One region of the Oricola thermophila genome, then DNA from elsewhere that is predicted to be linked to it. Evidence: predicted binding sites of a transcription regulator. Region 1 holds the regulator's gene; the other holds the start of a gene.

Region 1 (3,207 bases):
CGCCGCATGAAGTGGCTGGTCCGGGCTTCCAGATGTCATTTGCCGCAACGGCTGCCCTGATCGCGGTATACGCAGCATGGCAGGATGCACACCGTCGCCGTACCGCAGCGGCACGGAATGGTTCAGTATCCGGGCCTGTCCCTGGCTGGCTGAAAACCGCATCAGGGTACTTGCTGGGCATCGCCGTGACCTCCCTGGTCGCGGGGTTTGCGACCGGAATATTCGCGGCCTACCACTTTGGCCGGATCGCCCCGTACGGTCTGCTCGGGAACTTGCTCGCAATGCCTGTCGTAACGATGGTGATCATGCCGTCGGCGGTGGCCGCGATTGTCGCCATGCCGTTCGCCCTGCACGTCCTTCCGTTGAAAGTGATGGCATGGGCCGTCGGGCTGGTGATCGAGATTGCCGAATGGGTCGCTGACCTGTCGCCGACGGTACCGTTGGGGCAGATGCCGGAAACCGCTTTGGCGAGTTTCGTGGTAGCGCTGGTAATCCTGTGCCTACCTTCGACCTGGCTGCGTTTGTTTTCGCTTCCTCTTTTTATCGCCGGGGCGCTGATCTGGAGGTCCGACACCATTCCGATGGCGGTCATTTCGGAAGATGCGCGGCAGTTCGCCATCCTCGAAGCGAGCCAAAACGGGACACGGATACATGTGAACAGGCACAGGCCGAATGCCTTCATCCTTGACCAGTGGGCCGATGCCTATCGCGGAACGGAAGTGGTTCGGCCAAACGGGTCCGAGCGCCTGTCATGCGAGGGGGAACGATGTATCGCCAAATTAGTAACGCCGGACGGCGAAGCAAGAATTGCCTATGTCTCCGCTCCAGCGGATCGAATGCGGCCAACGGGTGTCCTGTCCCTGCGTCGACTCTGTGCCGAAAACGACCTTGTCATCCTCGCCGCGGCCCCGTCGCCGCAGGAATGCCTTGACGGAACGCCGGTACTGACAGCGCAAATGCTGGCGCTCAAGGGAGCGGCCGAGATACGCATGAACCGAAGGGGCCGCCAACTAACGATCCGTCATGCGTTGCCCGGTCCGGTGCGTCCCTGGCTCGAACATCGCAAATACTCCCGTGCGGCTCGCAATCTCGGCGAATGGAAACCGCGCAGGTCCGATCAATAGCGGCGGATCAGTCCGACCAGCTTGCCCTGAACACGAACACGGTCCGGACCGAAAATGCGGGTCTCGTATGCGGGGTTTGCGGCTTCCAGCGCGATCGACGCTCCCTTGCGCCGGAAGCGCTTCAACGTCGCTTCCTCGTCATCGACGAGCGCGACGACGATGTCCCCGACATTGGCGCTGTCACCCTTCCTGATGATGGCCGTATCGCCGCTGAAAATGCCGGCCTCGATCATCGAATCGCCTTCGACCTCAAGCGCGTAGTGCTCCCCGGAGCCAAGCATGTCCGGCGGAAGCGATATCGTTCTTGTCTGGTGTTCGATGGCGGAAATCGGCACGCCCGCGGCAATCTTTCCCATCACAGGCACTGGGATCACGCCCCCGTCATTGTCGGCGACGGGTGCGGCCGACTTTGCTGCCGGCACGGGCTGCGGTTTGCCGAGGCTGCCCTCGATCACGCTCGGAGAGAAGCCACGTCTCACATTCGACGGCGTCAGGCTGTCCGGCAGCCGAACAATTTCCAGGGCTCGTGCACGGTTCGGAAGGCGGCGGATAAACCCCCGTTCCTCTAGTGCCGTAATCAAGCGATGAATTCCGGACTTGGACGCCAGATCCAGCGCTTCCTTCATCTCGTCGAATGACGGCGGCACGCCGGATTCCTTCAGACGCTCATTGATGAACATCAGAAGTTCGAGTTGCTTGCGTGTCAACATCGGCGCGGCCCTCGGGAATCAAATGGAAACAAACACGGAACAGTCTATATCTGTTCCATTTGTGTTCCGCAAGCGTTTAACAATTGGCTAAATTGTACCGGGCTTGATGACGAGTACTTCCACCGGATCGCCGACATTTGCCGCCGGCGCGCGGGGTGGGCGAACCAGAAGCACATTGGAACGCGCAAATGCGCTGATCATGGATGAATCCTGAACGTCGAATGCCCTGGCCTTAAGATTTCCGTCCGCATCGCGGCGCGCGATGCCCCGCATATAATCTTCCCGCCCATCGTTTGCCCGAAGCGGCGTTTCCAGTAGCGCCGTGGCACGGACCTCACTCGCCGGACGCCCGGCGAGTCGCTCGACCAAGGGCTTGAGAAACAGGAGGCCGCAAACCAGTGCGGACACGGGATTGCCGGGTAGCCCGAGAACGCGCATTGCCTCGTACCGGCCATGCATCAGCGGCTTTCCGGGGCGCATGGCGATCTTCCAGAAGTCCAGCTTCATCCCTCGATCGACGAATACCTTCCTGACAAGGTCGTGATCGCCCACCGATGCGCCGCCCAGGGTAACCAGTATATCGCAGCCGCATTCCGCGGCACGGTCAAGAGCGTTGCCAAGTTCAACCTCGCGGTCAGACACAATGCCGAGATCGATCACCTCGGCGCCCGACTCCGATGCGACCGCCCCGATTCCATAGGAATTGGAAGCGATGATCTGGCCCGGGCCGGGTTCGGAACCGGGAGGCAGCAACTCGTCACCGGTCGCGACAACGGCGACGCGCGGTTTGCGAACGACCGAAAGGGCAGGGTGATTGGATGCGGCAGCAAGGCAGAGCGCACCAGGGTCAAGCAGTGTACCGGCCTTGAGAACCGTCTGCCCGGCAACGAAATCCAGTCCGGCATCCCGGATATTGCGTCCCCTTGGCTCCGGTCGGTTCACGAGAATGCGCTGATTGTCCAAGACGGTAACGTTTTCCTGGACTATTACCGTATCGGCGCCCTCCGGAACGACGCCACCGGTGAAAATCCGCGCTGCCTGACCCGATCCGAGCGTGCCCGAAAACGGATGGCCAGCCGGTATTTCGCCGATGATAGCCAATTCTGTCCGCGCATCCTTCAGATCGCCGGCCCGGACAGCATATCCATCCATGGCCGAAACCGCTTCCGGGGGTTGCGTACGCATAGCCGGGAGATCCCGGGCAAGCACGCGACCAAAAGCCTCTGCCAGCGCAACGGTTTCGGCACCTAACGGTATGACTCCTCGGAGCAACCGCGCCCGGGCGTCCGCCACCGGAAGGAGAGTCGAACTCATCCTTCGCCCCGTGTCCATGTCCCCGACTTGCCGCCGGTCTTGGACAGTAGCCGCACGGG
Region 2 (3,207 bases), 160 kb from region 1:
AAACGCGGTCCGGGTTGAGGAACCGCTCGAACAGAAGCGAGAAGCGCAGCGGGTCGACATCCGTGATCGTCAGCGCCCAGGCCACCAACGAGCCAGCGCCGGAACCGCGTCCGGGTCCGACCGGGATGTCATGGGCCTTGGCCCACTTGATGAAGTCGGAGACGATCAGGAAGTAGCCCGGGAACTGCATCTTCTCGATGATGCCGAGCTCGTATTCCAGCCTTTCGTCATAGTCGCCCCGGGTATAACCCTCGCTCATTCCCAGCTCGGAAAGCCGCCTGTCCAGCCCTTCCCGGGCCTGCCGGCGAAGTTCTGCAGCCTCGGCGGCGACCGCCTCATCGTGCCCGACACCTTTCGCGTCGGCGGAAAAGCGCGGAAGGATCGGTTTCCGGGTCTGCGGGAAGTAACTGCAACGTTTCGCGATTTCGACCGTATTGTCGACCGCTTCGGGCAGGTCTTCGAAAAGCGCGACCATCTCCGCTTCCGGCTTCAACCAGTGATCCGGCGTGAGGCGGCGGCGGTCGTCAATTGAAAGGAGGGATCCCTCCGCGATGGCGATCAGTGCATCATGCGCTTCGTAGTCGCCGGGCTCGAGGAAAAACGCCTCGTTGGTCGCCACAAGGGGCAGTTCATGCCTGTAGGCGAGCTCGACGGTCGCGTGCTCGACAGCCCGGTCATAGCCCTTGTGCCGCTGCAACTCGACATAGAGCCTGTCGCCGAACACCTTCTTCAACTCGACGAGACGCTGTTCGGCGATCGGCTCGTGCCCATCCGCCAGCAGCCGACTGATCGGCCCGAGCGGACCGCCGGACAGGCATATCACCCCTTCGGCACGATCCCTGAGCCACTCGAACTCAAGCTGGGCACGGCATTCCTCGTCGGTGTCCAGATAGGATTTCGATACCAGCTCGACAAGATTGGCATAGCCTTCTTCCGTGGCGGCGATCAGCACGACTGCCTCGGCACGGCGCGCCGTCGTGTTCTTGCCGCTGCCCGAACGCGGGGTCGCAAGATCTCCACCGAATGCGAGATCGAGTTGGCAGCCGACAATGGGTTGTACGCCCTCACCCGACGCCTTCTGCGCGAATTCCAGCGCGCCGAAAAGGTTGCCGGTATCGGCTATCCCTATCGCGGGCATTCCGTTGGAGACAGCAAAGCCGATCAGCTTCTTGAGAGGCAGCGCGCCTTCGAGCAGGGAAAAGGCCGAATGCACGCGCAGATGGATGAATCGAGGTTCCGTGAGATCCGGAGTTCCGGCATCACTGTCCGAAGGCATATCGCCCATTGCCTGTCCCGCTTCCCGACACGCTGGATGAAGATCGCGACCTGTCTAACGAGTCGCACAGGAAACTATGATCGGCTAGCGGACGCGGGTCCAGCCCGAAGCCGGCAGCGTCGGGGCTTGGTTGTGGATGGATCCAATCAGAGTGCGCTGATACAGAGCGAGAAGGTCATGACGAATGCGGCAACGGAAGCGAGCGAAGCAATGTCGCGGAGCAGGAAAGTCATCTTTCGATCTCCTTGTTTGTCGTCTATACCCTTTATGTTCTGTTTCTGTTCCGATTGCAAGACGACAGGGTCTCGCGGCTGGAATGCCGGACTTCTCGGTTAACGACAAGTAAATCGCGGACTACGCGGACCAGGGAACGATAAGGCCGTCCTCAAGGGTGACAACCCGGTCCATCCTTTCGGCGAGCGCGTGGTTGTGCGTGGCAACGAGCGAAGCGAGGCCCGACTGCCGCGCCAATGCGGACAATGCCTCGAAGACATACCCCGAGGTTTCAGGGTCAAGGTTGCCGGTCGGTTCGTCCGCCAGCAGCACCAGCGGCGCATTGGCCACCGCCCGGGCGATCGCCACGCGCTGCTGCTCGCCGCCAGATAGCTCGGCGGGACGGTGATCGGCACGCGGGCCGACGCGCAGGTAGTCGAGAAGCTGACGCGCCCGCTCCGCTGCCACCGATTTCGACAATCCGCGGATCATTTGCGGGATCATGACGTTTTCCAGCGCGGAGAATTCCGGAAGCAGGTGATGGAACTGGTAGACGAAGCCGATGTCGTTGCGCCGCCTGGCCGTACGTTCTCCGTCTGACAGCGTGCCGCAGGCCTTGCCCGAAATGTATATCTCCCCGCCCTCGGGCCGTTCGAGAAGGCCGGCAAGATGCAGCAGCGTCGATTTTCCAGCGCCTGATGGTGCGACCAAGGCAACCATCTCGCCGGCCTTCAGTTCGAAATCGGCGCCTTTCAGAATTTCGAGCTTGCGATCCACCTCCTGGTAGGCATGGCGGACGCCTTGCAGCCTGAGAACGGTTCTAGAGGCCGTCATCATTCGTACCTCAACGCTTCCACGGGATCGAGCTTGGCCGCACGCCAAGCCGGCACGATCGCCGCAAGGAAAGACAGGCTTAACGACAGGATGACGACCGCCACCGTCTCGTAGGGGTTCATCTTCGCCGGAATTTCGCTCAGGAAGCGTATGGTCGGATCCCATACATCGGCTCCGGCCATCCAGTTCATCAGCCGCTGGATCGACCGAATGTTCAGGCACACCAGCAATCCGAGCAGGAAACCCGCCACGGTTCCAACGAACCCGACACCGATACCGGCCATGATGAATATCCGCATAACCGATGCCTGGGTGGCCCCCATGGTGCGCAGGATCGCGACTCCCCTCGCCTTCTCCTTCACCATCATGATCAGGCTGGCGACGATGTTCAGTGACGCCACCAGAACGACGATCGACAGGATCAGGAACATCGCATTGCGCTCGATGATCAGCGCGGAGAAGAAGGCCTGATTGCGTTGGCGCCAGTCGGAGATGTAGATTGGCCGTCCGGCGGCCTTCTCGACTTCCGGCCGGTAGCTGTCGACCGCGTCGGGATCCTCGACAAATACCTCGATGACCTGCGCAATCCCCTCCTGGTTGAAGTAGAGTTGCGCCTCTTCCAGTGGCATGAAGATGATGGAGCGATCGTATTCCGACATGCCCATCTCGAAGATCGCGCGCACCGGATAGGATTTCACACGCGGCGTGGTGCCGAAGGGCGTAACGTCACCTTCCGGGGAGATGACCTTGATACGATCCCCGACAATCAGGCCCAGATCGACCGCCATTCGGCTTCCTATCGCGACACCGTCCCCCGTCAGGTAGCTCTCCAGCGAGCCCTCCTGGATATTGCCGGATATCGACTCGAGCTTGACGAAATCCTC

Evidence for each region. The regulator LexA, encoded in region 1, represses DNA repair genes until DNA is damaged. The targets are predictions, from matches to a motif close to TGTTCNNNNTGTGTTCNG.
Region 2: a site for LexA is predicted at 1,545-1,562, ahead of dnaE (DNA polymerase III subunit alpha). Genes of this name have one in related genera too.

What each region holds. Positions count from the first base shown of each region.
Region 1 is NZ_CP054836.1:1,320,811-1,324,017, forward strand. Features, by position in the region: gene HTY61_RS06405 (ComEC/Rec2 family competence protein) at 1-1,124, shown strand, start outside; gene lexA (transcriptional repressor LexA) at 1,118-1,834, opposite strand; gene HTY61_RS06415 (molybdopterin molybdotransferase MoeA) at 1,922-3,148, opposite strand; gene moaC (cyclic pyranopterin monophosphate synthase MoaC) at 3,145-3,207, opposite strand, start outside.
Region 2 is NZ_CP054836.1:1,165,027-1,168,233, reverse strand. Features, by position in the region: gene dnaE (DNA polymerase III subunit alpha) at 1-1,285, opposite strand, end outside; gene HTY61_RS05590 (ABC transporter ATP-binding protein) at 1,631-2,326, opposite strand; gene HTY61_RS05585 (lipoprotein-releasing ABC transporter permease subunit) at 2,323-3,207, opposite strand, start outside.